Regions from separate parts of the Mesorhizobium sp. CA16 genome, predicted to be linked through region 1. Evidence: predicted binding sites of a transcription regulator. Region 1 holds the regulator's gene; each other region holds the start of a gene.
What was found. Region 1 encodes LexA, which represses DNA repair genes until DNA is damaged. Its sites were predicted from a motif close to TGTTCNNNNTGTGTTCNG; they were not measured.
Positions count from the first base shown of each region.

Region 1 (3,051 bases):
CGATCCAGTCGGTGCTGCTGGCGACGGTCGCGCTGGTCATCGCGACCATGGCTACCACTTGGCTGAGGCTTGCCGCCGTACCTTTCGCGCTCGCTGCGCTGCTGGCCATTCCGCACGTCCGCACACCGGACGTGCTTATCTCGGAGGATGCGCATCTGGTGGCGATGCCGATCGGCGGCGGCGAGCTTGCCGTCAATCGCGAACGCTCCAACGAGTTCACCACCGACAACTGGAAACGGGCGCTGAAAGCCGAGGAGATCGTGCCGCCAGAAAGGTTCGCCAAAGATACGCTGGACATTGCCGATCCCGCCGACCTGCCGCCCGGCTCGCCCTTCTATTGCAGCGGCGATCTCTGCATCGGTCGGCATCCTTCCGGCGCGATCGTCGCGCTCGCCGAGACCCGCGACACCGCCCGGCCGGCCTGCGGCTTCGCCGACCTCATCGTCATCAACGACGCCACGGCCTATAACCCGTGCCGCGATCCGCGTGTGCTCGTCGTCACCAAGCGGCAGCTGGCGCGCGACGGCAGCGCCGCCGTTTTCTTCGATCCGCAATCGGCAACCGCGCGGCCAACCGTCCGCTACGCGGTCGTAGAACCATACCGACCCTGGCACGAGCAGCGGAAATACACGCGCGAGGCGAGGGGACTGGCGCCCTATAAGCAGCCGGAAAAACCAGCCGCCGCACCGGCCCAATAGATTGTCGTTCGGGCGAAGAAGGCCGGGCAGTTCTGCTCAGTAGCGGCGGATAAGTCCGACGAGCTTGCCCTGAACCTTGACCCGATCCGGTCCGAAGATCCGGGTCTCATAGGCCGGGTTGGCGGCCTCGAGCGCGATCGAGGCACCCTTGCGGCGGAAACGCTTAAGCGTCGCCTCCTCATCGTCGACCAGCGCCACCACGATCTCACCCGGGCTTGCCGTGTTCGCATTGCGGATGATGACGGTGTCGCCGTCGAAGATGCCGGCCTCGATCATCGAGTCGCCCTTGACCTCCAACGCGTAATGCTCGCCGCCCATGATCATGTCCGGCGGCACCGAGATCGAATGCGTCTGGTGCTGGATGGCGTCAATCGGCACGCCGGCGGCGATGCGGCCCATCACCGGAATGGATACGGCCGCCGCGGCCTCGTCGTCATTGCTTGGCGTCGGGGTGCGTGATGGAGTCGTCGGCTTGATCTGGCGACTGAGATTGCCTTGGCCGCCCTGGATGACGCTCGGCGAAAACTTCTTCGCGGCATTCAGGCCAGGCGCGATCGAGTCGGGCAGGCGCAGCACTTCCAGCGCGCGCGCCCGATTCGGCAGCCGGCGAATGAAGCCGCGTTCTTCCAGCGCCGTGATCAGCCGGTGGATGCCGGACTTGGAGGCAAGGTCGAGCGCCTCCTTCATCTCATCGAATGATGGAGGAATCCCGCTCTCCTTCAGGCGTTCATGGATGAACATCAGGAGTTCATGTTGTTTGCGCGTCAGCATCGGCGGCCCCCACGGGTTCTGAAACCAGAATCAGAAAAACAAACCCAGAACAAACACTATCTGTTCCAGTTGTGTTCCGCAACCGTTTAAAGTTTAGTGAATTTGTTAAGGCTGCCGAAACAATGTCGCATCCGGTGACGGCCGGCTGCCCCTCCTGGGGCAGCGGCATTGATTCCGCTCGATTTTGGAGTTCCCCTTAAGCTGAAATACAACGCGACACGATCACGAAGCCGTGGTTGGGATCACGTCGGCTCGTACCGTAAGCGCGTGGCACCGTGAACGAAACGAACCCAAAATGCCAACCTTGGCGAAGTTCCGATCCGCAGTCTTCGCCGTCTATGGACCAGCTAACATAGGACCAAAGGTTCTTGCCCTGTCGCCGAGGGTGGTGAGACAACCCCCTTGGCCAGATCGAAATGGAGGCGGCAGCACAATGAGGGGAATTCCTGATCTCGCCGAAGTCGAGGCGATGGATGCCGCGGATCCGCTGCGCGCGACGCGCGATCGCTTCGTCTTGCCGGAAGGCGTCCTATATCTCGACGGCAATTCGCTGGGCGCTGCTTCGATCGACGCCTTCAGCGAGATCGAGACTGCCACGAGGCAGGAATGGGCGCGGGATCTCATCCGCGCCTGGAACACCGCCGGCTGGTTCGATATGCCCATCGAGCTAGGTGACCAGCTAGGACGGCTGATCGGCGCGAAACCCGGCCAGACGGTCGTTTGCGACACGACTTCGATCAATATCTACAAGGTCCTGCATGCGGCACTTGCAATGCGGCCCGAGCGTTCGGTGATTGTTGCCGAGGGCGACAGCTTTCCGACCGACCTCTACATGGCGGAAGGGGTCGCATCGACGCGGTCCGGCACGGTGCTGCGGCTCGAATGCGCAGATGCCCCGACGATTGAGGAACTGGTTGACGATCGCGTCGCGGTCATCCTGGTCAACCACGTCAACTACAAATCCGGCCGGCTGCGCGACATGGCGGCGCTCACCCGCAAGGCTCATGAAGCCGGTGCGCTGATCGTCTGGGACCTCTGCCACACGGCGGGTGCGCTGCCGGTGGATCTCGACGGCTCGAATGCCGATTTCGCCATCGGCTGCACCTACAAGTATCTCAATGGCGGGCCGGGCTCGCCAGCCTTCATCTACGCCGCGAACCGCCATCACCGCGACATTCGCCAGCCGCTCAGCGGCTGGTGGGGCCATGCCCGGCCTTTCGCGTTCGAGCAGGGCTACGCTGCGGGCACGGGCATCCGGCGGTTCCTGTGCGGAACGCAGCCGGTGCTGTCGATGCGCGCGCTGAAAGGGGCGCTGGATCTCTGGAACGATGTCGACATGAGGGCCGTGCGGAGAAAAAGCGTCGCGCTGACGGACCTGTTCATCCGGCTTGTCGAGGCCAGATGCGGCGGCTTCGGTCTTGAGCTGGAGAGCCCGCGCTCAGGCGCCGAGCGCGGCAGCCAGGTCTCGTTCGCACATCCGCATGGCTACCAGGTGATGCGTGCCTTAATCGAGCGCGGCGTGATCGGCGATTTCCGCGCGCCATCCACCATTCGTTTCGGCTTCACGCCGCTTTATGTCGGC
Region 1 is NZ_JAIUHP010000005.1:155,588-158,638, forward strand. Features, by position in the region: gene LB525_RS10025 (ComEC/Rec2 family competence protein) at 1-698, shown strand, start outside; gene lexA (transcriptional repressor LexA) at 735-1,469, opposite strand; gene kynU (kynureninase) at 1,903-3,051, shown strand, end outside.

Region 2 (3,051 bases), on a different contig from region 1:
CGAGACGACGATGACCGGCGTGCGCGCCAGCTCGTCGAGGTCGGCCGAGATATCGAAGCTTTTCTCAGCGCCCTTGTGGACGCCGCCAATGCCGCCGGTGGCGAACACTTTTATGCCGGCCATATGCGCGGCGATCATGGTGGCGGCGACCGTGGTGCCGCCGGTGCGCGTTTGAGCGACCGCGAAACCGAGATCGGCGCGCGACAGCTTCATGGCGTCACCGGTCATGGCAAGCGATTCGCGCTCGCCGTCGGAGAGGCCGATCTTGATACGGCCCTCGACCACGGCGATCGTCGCCGGTACCGCGCCGCCATCGATGATGATCTGCTCGACCTTGGCGGCCATGGCGCCATTGTCGGGGTAGGGCATGCCGTGGGTGATGATGGTGCTTTCCAGCGCCACCACGGGCCGGCCGGCGGCAAGCGCCTCCGCCACCGGCGGATGGATATCGACGAAGGGGCGGGCGGTATCAGGCGTCATGGCTGTCTCCGATCCGAACGGATTGCTTCGGCAGTGGTGGCCCTATGCCACTTCCCGCGGCTCCGGCACAAGGGCAAGCGCCTGCGTGAAGGTGGCGATCGTGAAGGACGGCACGGCCCGCGGGCTCTCTATGGCGAGCATCGCCGCGGCAAGGCCTTCGCGTAGTGCTGCGCGCAGCGGCAGGCCGCGCAACAAGGCGGCGACGGTTGCGCCGGTCAAGGCGTCGCCGGCGCCGGTCACGTCGGCCACCTTGCGCGGCGCGGGCGGGTCGATCTCGAAGATGCCGGTATCGTCGAAGCCCAGCACCGGAGCGCTGCCGGACGTGACCACGCCGGCGTTCAGGCCAGCCCGCCGGAGCGCGTCGACGAGCGTTTCGCCGGATGGCTCCGCGCCGACCAGCGCGGCGGCCTCGCGGCGGTTCATGAAGAGCAGCGACAGGTTGTCGAGCAGCGGCGCCAGGCGGACGACCTTGGCCGGCGAGACGGCGATGGCGAAGACCGGCCGGCCGCCGGCAAGCGCCAGCAGACGCTCCAGCGCGGCCGTCGGCAGGTTGGCGTCGCACAGGATGGCGTCGGTGGCGGCGATCGCCTCGCGCACCTTGGCGCGCCTTATTTGTTTGGGGAAGGCAAGATCGTAGAGCGCCATGTCGGCAAGCCCGACGATCAACTCGCCTTCGGCATCGATCAGCGCCGTGTAGCTTGGCGTCGTTCGGTCGAGGAACACCACCGAAAGGTCGGTTATCCCGGCGTTGTCGATCGCCGAGGCGACTGTGTCCGCCGCAGCGTCACCGCCACGCACCGAGATCAGCGAGGCCGACACGCCGCGCTTCACCACGCTGCGCAGCGCGTTGAAAACCACGCCGCCGACGTCCTCGCGCATGATGCCGGGATTCGAAGCCGCGGGCACATAGACGCCCGAGACCTGGCCGCGCCGGTCGATATGGGCGCCGCCAAGCGCCAGGATTGTTGGGGATGTCGACATTTCGGGTCGATGACTTTCGTTGATCGTGCGGCCGCGCACACTAGGTTTCTGCGCGCCGCCCTGCAATCGGGGTCGCGATTCGGACGGCCGGGTATCGAAATCTCTTCTGGACCCGTGGTTGCACTCTGCACCAGCCCTGGTGAGACAAAAATAGAACAAATCCAGATATTGATTATTTTTCAGATATTTGTTGCCTCTTGCCAAATGAGAACAAAAAAGGTACAAAACAAGCAGGGATCACGGATTGTCCGGCCTTCATTGACGACCAAGGGGTGATGTATCATGGCTCAGAATTCTTTGCGGCTTGTAGAGGATAAGGCAGTGGACAAATCAAAGGCTCTGGACGCGGCGCTGTCGCAAATCGAGCGCGCGTTCGGCAAGGGCTCGATCATGCGGCTCGGCGCCAACGAGCAGGTGGTCGAGATCGAAACCGTGCCGACCGGCTCGCTCGGCCTCGACATCGCGCTCGGCGTCGGCGGCCTGCCGCGCGGCCGCATCATCGAAATCTACGGGCCGGAAAGTTCGGGCAAGACGACGCTGGCGCTGCACACGGTTGCGGAAGCCCAGAAGAAGGGCGGTATCTGCGCCTTCGTCGATGCCGAGCACGCGCTCGATCCGGTCTATGCCCGCAAGCTTGGCGTCGACCTCGAGAACCTTTTGATTTCGCAGCCCGACACCGGCGAGCAGGCGCTGGAGATCTGCGACACGCTGGTGCGTTCGGGCGCCATCGACGTGCTGGTCGTCGACTCGGTGGCGGCACTGACGCCGCGCGCTGAAATCGAAGGCGAGATGGGCGATTCGCTGCCCGGTCTTCAGGCTCGCCTGATGAGCCAGGCGCTGCGCAAGCTGACCGCCTCGATCTCGCGTTCCAACACCATGGTCATCTTCATCAACCAGATCCGCATGAAGATCGGCGTCATGTTCGGCTCGCCCGAGACGACCACCGGCGGCAACGCGCTGAAATTCTACGCCTCGGTGCGCCTCGACATCCGCCGCATCGGCTCGGTCAAGGACCGCGACGAGGTCGTCGGCAACCAGACCCGCGTCAAGGTGGTGAAGAACAAGCTGGCCCCGCCCTTCAAGGTGGTCGAGTTCGACATCATGTATGGCGAGGGCGTGTCGAAGACCGGCGAGCTGATCGATCTCGGCGTCAAGGCCGGCGTCATCGAGAAGTCGGGCGCCTGGTTCTCCTACAATTCCCAGCGCCTCGGCCAGGGTCGCGAGAACGCAAAGCTGTTCCTGCGCGACAATCCCGATACGGCGCGTGAGGTCGAGCTTGCGTTGCGCCAGAATGCCGGACTGATCGCCGAGAAATTCCTCGAGAATGGCGGCTCCGAAGGCGGCGACGACGGTTTCGAGGATGAAGCCGGCGCCCTGTAAAGTGCGTTTACCCTGGGATTTTGCGCTCCGGGGCGATCCAAAGGCGCCCGAGGATAGTTGGTTGGCTCAGCCGGAGTTCGGCCACAATCCTGGTTTATCGCCTTATGCTTATGTAATCGAGTTCTTGTATTGCGTAACCCGAACCGCCGGCCTTCGTGCCGGCGGTTTTGCGTTGTGCGGGGTGGGGCTGAGCCGCCGCTCGTCCGCCGA
Region 2 is NZ_JAIUHP010000002.1:342,319-345,369, forward strand. Features, by position in the region: gene LB525_RS05440 (pseudouridine-5'-phosphate glycosidase) at 1-480, opposite strand, end outside; gene LB525_RS05445 (carbohydrate kinase family protein) at 523-1,461, opposite strand; gene recA (recombinase RecA) at 1,744-2,841, shown strand.
Region 2: a site for LexA is predicted at 1,668-1,685, ahead of recA (recombinase RecA). Genes of this name have one in related genera too.

Region 3 (3,051 bases), on a different contig from region 1:
CCTCGCCTCGCTGCTCGAAATGTTCGGCCAGCTGTTCCGCGAGCCCTATATCGTGCAGCGCTATCTCAAGGACGTGCGCAAGGGCGACAAGCGCATCATCCTGATCGACGGCGAGCCGGTCGGCGCCATCAACCGCGTGCCGGCCGAGCACGATTCCCGCTCCAACATGCATGTCGGCGGCCGCGCCGAGAAGACCGAGCTGACGGAGCGCGAGCGCGAGATCTGCGCCCGCATCGGACCGGCGCTCAGGGAGCGCGGCTTCATCCTCGTCGGCATCGACGTGATCGGCGACTACATGACCGAGATCAACGTCACCTCGCCGACCGGCGTGCGCGAAGTGCAGCGCTTTGGCGGCGCCGACATCGCCAGCCTGTTCTGGGATTGCGTTGAGGGGAAGCGGCTGAAGTCGGCCGCGTAATTGCCGCATGTTGACTCTGCAGCACGGATATCGGCCTCCTACCGCATCCGAGATTGTCGGAGCAATGTTGCGTCATCGCCGCTATCTCCGGAAAGGGTGGTACTCTTCCGCGAAGTCGCAACCTGCTCTTCAGGCAAGTTTGCTGTCGGACGATCCGTTCATATCCTATTCGGGAATGTCCGGTACGCCCCTTGGATTGGCAAGTCACATGCCTCTCCTTCCACGCAGTCACCGTGCCTGGTTTCTCATCTCGCCAACCTGGTCCATCGAAAACAATTCCAGCGTCAAAATGATCCGGACCTATGCCGTCCTGCATAGACTTGGGAACCCCCGTCACTCGCTAATCTTCCTATCCAACACACAAGCCGAGGCTGATCTCTTGAATCAGTCCGGTGAGGCCGCCGTCCTGCACAACAAGACTTCAACAACATCCGAATACATATTCAGGCCCCTCGAGGACATCCCTGTAGAATTTGATGCAATATACAATGCGCAACTGGCTTCGTGGAAACGCCACGACTTGTCCCTTGGCATCGAGCGTTGTGCATTTGTCTTTTATCGTGATTCAGTGGGGTCATCCACGACGGAGTCGGAAAGGGCGCGGGTAAATCGGCACAGGGAGCTCGCGCCGGGTCACGTGTTTATCAATGAGTTTGACAGCACCGGCAAACCTGTTCGATTGGCGCCGGCTCATGTGAACATGCATCTAAATCGTGCAGCCGTGGGAATTTGTCTCTCTGCAATAGAGGGACCAATGTTCGCCAGCACAGAGTATCTTCTCGCGGGGCTACCTGTTGTCACGACCCCGAACCATGGTGGTCGAGACCTTTATCTCGATGACGAATATTCGCTTACAGTTCCACCCGACCCTCGATCCATCGCGGAGGCTGTCTTAGCGCTGAAGGAGCGACGAATCCCCCGGGCTTATATTCGTTCGCAAACTTTGAAACGAGTTGAGCGAGACCGCCGGCGGTTCATAGACCTTGTAAATGAGATTTTTCTGGAAAGCGGCTCTTTGCGCCGGTTCGCCATGCCTTGGCCTTTCCGATATCCTGTCATGGAGTGGCTTCCACCCCACATCGCAATCGATCGATCGCTTTCAGGCACGGTCGATGCCTTACATCACCGCCTAGACGGCAACAGCCCGGATTGCCGGAGGGACTGCTCGCCTTGTTCAACAGGTCGAGAGCACGGGGGATAGCGGCTGCTTGGGCGCGCCTCGGCCTTTTAGTCCAGAAGGAGCTTTGGCCGAAATCCATCATCTTCGCGGATAGATGTTCCTGTAATGTTCTTGCGCGTTTCGAAAATCTATGGTTGTCTGGACTTTACGCGCTCGCGGCCCGATGGTGGATACGGGCGCGTTGAGGCCGGGGGTTTTGGATAAATGGTAGCGCGGGTTCGCACGGTCGCTTTCCAGGGCATCGAGGCTTTGCCGGTCGATGTCCAGGTGATGGTCGGGCCAGGCAAGGTCGGCATGCAGATCGTCGGCCTGCCGGACAAGGCGGTGGCCGAAAGCCGCGAGCGCGTGCAGGCGGCGCTGCATGCGTCGGGCCTGTCGATGCCGTCGAAGAAGGTGACGGTGAATCTCGCGCCGGCCGATCTTCCCAAGGAAGGCAGCCATTACGACCTGCCGATCGCGCTCGGCCTGATGGCGGCGCTCGGCGCCATCCCCGGCGATATGCTGGCCGGCTATGTGGTGCTTGGCGAATTGTCGCTCGACGGCACCATCGCCGGCGTTGCCGGCGCGCTGCCGGCGGCGATCGGCGCCAATGCGGAGAGCAAGGGCCTGATCTGTCCCTTCGCCTGCGGCCCCGAGGCGGCCTGGGCAGGCAAGGATTTCGACATCCTTGCGCCGCGCAGCCTGATTGCCGTCGCCAACCATTTTCGCGGCACGCAGGTGCTGTCGCGGCCCGAGGCCGGCATCCAGCTTGCTGCGCGCGACCTGCCGGATCTCGCCGACATCAAGGGCCAGGAGAGCGCCAAGAGGGCGGTCGAAGTGGCTGCCGCCGGCGGCCACAACCTTCTCATGGTCGGGCCGCCCGGCTCGGGCAAGTCGATGCTGGCGCAGCGCCTGCCCTCGATCCTGCCGCCGCTGGCGCCGAAGGAGCTGCTCGAAGTGTCGATGATCGCTTCCGTCGCCGGCGAGCTCGGCGAAGGCAAGCTGACCGACCGGCGGCCGTTCCGCGCCCCGCATCATTCGGCCTCGATGGCGGCGATGGTGGGCGGCGGGCTGCGCGCGCGTCCGGGTGAGGTCTCGCTCGCCCATCACGGCGTGCTGTTCCTCGACGAGTTGCCGGAATTCACGCCGCAGACATTGGATGCGCTGCGCCAGCCGCTGGAAACAGGCGACTGCATGATCGCGCGCGCCAACCACCGCGTCACTTATCCGGCGCGCATCCAGCTGGTGGCGGCGATGAATCCGTGCCGCTGCGGCATGTCGGGCGAGCCCGGCTATCGCTGCCTGCGCGGCGACCGCTGCCGCACCGAATACCAGGCGCGCATTTCCGGCCCGCTGCTCGACCGCATCGACCTCAGGATCGAGGTGCCGGCGGTCTCGGCGAGCGACCTCATCCGGCCGGACAAGGCCGAGACGAGCGCTTCGGTGGCGCAGCGCGTGGCACGTGCGCGTGCCA
Region 3 is NZ_JAIUHP010000025.1:53,673-56,723, forward strand. Features, by position in the region: gene gshB (glutathione synthase) at 1-418, shown strand, start outside; gene LB525_RS28750 (glycosyltransferase) at 1,119-1,619, shown strand; gene LB525_RS26010 (YifB family Mg chelatase-like AAA ATPase) at 1,803-3,051, shown strand, end outside.
Region 3: a site for LexA is predicted at 1,694-1,711, ahead of LB525_RS26010 (YifB family Mg chelatase-like AAA ATPase). Genes of this name have one in related genera too.

Region 4 (3,051 bases), on a different contig from region 1:
CAGTGTAGCTGATCGGCCAGCCAGCCGGGGCGGTTGGAGACGAAAGTCCAGGTGCGGATCTGCGCGATCCGGTGCGACAGCGTGTCGATATCGCCTTCCGTCGTGTCGGCGCGCCGCACCTGCTCGGCCATGTAATTCTCATCGACATGGCCGTGACGCGCAAGGTCCATATAGATCGAGGCGATAAGATCGGCATGCTGTGCCGGCGCGATCTTGCGATAGTCGGGGAGCGCGCAGGCTTCCCAAAGCAGCGCCACGCGCTCCTTGCCGGTGGCCAAGCCGCGGATGTCGCCGTCGCGCGATAGCTGCTCCAGTGCCTGCGCATCCACCGCCGGCAACGCGCGGGTCAGCCCTTCGACAGGCGCATTGGCCTCGATCGAGCGCTTCAGCGCATCGAGGCTGGAAAAGTCGAAATCGGCGGTGCGCCACTGCAGCACCTTCACCGGATCGAAATCGTGTCCCTCGATCTTGGCGACCAGTTCCTCGTCGAATGGGTCGACCTGGCCGGTGACGCCGAACGTTCCGTCGCGCAGGTGCCGGCCGGCGCGGCCGGCGATCTGGCCAAGCTCGGCGGCGGTCAGGTTGCGGTATTGATAGCCGTCGAACTTGCGGTTCTGAGCGAAGGCGACGTGATCGAGATCGAGGTTCAGGCCCATGCCGATGGCGTCGGTGGCGACGAGATAGTCGACATCGCCGGACTGGAAGATCTCCACCTGGGCATTTCGGGTGCGCGGGGAAAGAGCGCCGAGCACGACGGCAGCACCCCCCTGCTGGCGGCGGATCAGCTCGGCGATCGCATAGACCTCGTCGGCCGAGAAGGCGACGATCGCCGTGCGCCGCGGCAACCGGGTGAGCTTCTTCGAGCCGGCATAGGCAAGGTGCGACAGCCGCGGCCGCGTCACCACCGACACGCCCTTCAACAGGCGCTGCAGGATGCCATGCATGGTGGCCGCGCCCAGGAGCAGCGTCTCCTGGCGGCCGCGCAGATGCAGGATACGATCGGTGAAGATATGGCCGCGCTCGAGATCGCCGGCGAGCTGCACCTCGTCGATGGCGACGAAGGCGGCGTCGGTCTCGCGCGGCATCGCCTCGACGGTGCAGACCGAATATTTCGCGCCGGCAGGCACGATCTTCTCCTCGCCGGTGATCAGCGCCACCTTGTGGGCGCCGACCTTCTCGCAGACGCGCGCATAGACCTCGCGGGCGAGCAGCCTCAGCGGGAGGCCGATGACACCGGTCTCATGCGCGACCATGCGCTCGATGGCGAGATGCGTCTTGCCGGTGTTGGTCGGGCCCAGCACGGCCGTCACGTCGCGGCCCGAAAGGATCAGCGGGTGGGAGTGTTTCGGCTGGATGTTCATCGGCTCGGAAATAAGGTTTCTGCCGCCCGTAGTCTGAAGCACGGCGCTGCCGCCGCGTGTGACAGGCGACACATAGGGACTTCGGGCGTGAAGCGAAAGCGGAATGTTCCCTCGCGAACTGGCTATGCCGGAGGGGGCAGCCAAAATCGGCCGCTTGTTAACAGCTGGAACGAGTCTGGAACGAATCAGCGACGAATCGGTGACTCGTTCTGATTCAGGGTTTGTTCACGGCTATATGTGGATTTTTTGACGGTGAGTCTCACCACATGCTGAATCGCTGAATTGGCCCGATTCCTGCTTTGCCTCGGCCGGACCCGGGTCGTCGTTAACCTTTGCCGGGCAATGGTCAGACCCGACCTGGGCGCAGACTTCAAGTTTATGAAATTGTTGATTTTTCTTAATCGCCTTTAACGAGTTCGGTGACGTTTGCACCGTCCACTGTTAACTTTCCGGCCAAAGCCGGAACGAATCGGCGACGAATCAGCGATCCGACGGCTTTCCCGGTTTGTTCACCCCTAGATATGGTGTTATCCACAGCTTGCCCACCGAGGATTCACAGCTTGTCGCAGCGGTTATGCACAGAGCGTGGCTGCGGCCGTTAACTTTTGCGTGCCGAATTGAGGCAAGGTGTCGCGCCGGCGTGCCGGCGAACAAAAAAGGCGGCTTCGGTGCCGGAGCCGCCTTTGGCGGTAAACGGTGTCGGGCGACCTACTGGGGTGTCAGGCGAAATACTGACCGCCATTGGCGGTGATGGTCGAGCCGGTGATGAAGCCGGCCTCATCGGAAGCCAGGAAGGCGACGCAGCGCGCGATCTCTTCCGGCTCGCCGAGGCGACCGACCGGGATCTGAGCGATGATCGACTCCCGTACTTTTTCCGGCACGGCCATGACCATGTCGGTGGCGATGTAGCCGGGGCAGACGACATTGACTGTGATGCCGGCGCGAGCCCCCTCTTGAGCCAGCGCCTTGGTGAAGCCGATATCGCCGGCTTTCGAGGCCGAATAATTGACCTGGCCCATCTGACCCTTCTGGCCGTTGATCGAGGAAATGGTGATGACGCGGCCGAACTTGCGGTCGCGCATGCCGCTCCACAAAGGATGCGTCATGTTGAAGACGCCGGACAGGTTGGTGTCGATCACTTCCTTCCACTGTGCGGGCGTCATCTTGTGGAACATGGTGTCGCGAGTAATGCCGGCATTGTTGACCAGCACGGAGACCGGGCCGAGATCGGCCTCCACCTGCTTGATGCCTGCGGCGCAGGCCTCGTAGTCGGCGACCGACCATTTGTAGACGGGGATACCAGTCTCGGCCTTGAATTTCTGGGCCCCCTCGTCATTGCCGGCATAGTTCGCCGCGACCGAATAGCCGGCGGTCTTCAAGGCGACCGATATCGCCGCGCCGATGCCGCGTGTTCCGCCCGTGACGATTGCTACTTTGGTCATGTGTGCTCCTCCCTGTTGATCGGAGGAGCGAGTAGGGAGTAGCGAATAGCGAGTAGGGGATTGAAGCCTGCTGCGCCGACGCCGTTTTCCCTATTCGCTACTCCCTATTCGCTATTCGCTCAGTTCAGCGCTTCCACGCACATCGCAACGCCCATGCCGCCGCCGATGCACAGCGTGGCAAGGCCCTTCTTGGCGCCGCGGCGACGCATCTCGTAGACCAGCGTGTTGAAGACGCGGGCGCCCGAAGC
Region 4 is NZ_JAIUHP010000012.1:19,470-22,520, forward strand. Features, by position in the region: gene LB525_RS17510 (helicase-related protein) at 1-1,361, opposite strand, end outside; gene LB525_RS17515 (beta-ketoacyl-ACP reductase) at 2,081-2,803, opposite strand; gene LB525_RS17520 (acetyl-CoA C-acetyltransferase) at 2,923-3,051, opposite strand, start outside.
Region 4: a site for LexA is predicted at 1,527-1,544, ahead of LB525_RS17510 (helicase-related protein). Genes of this name have one in related genera too.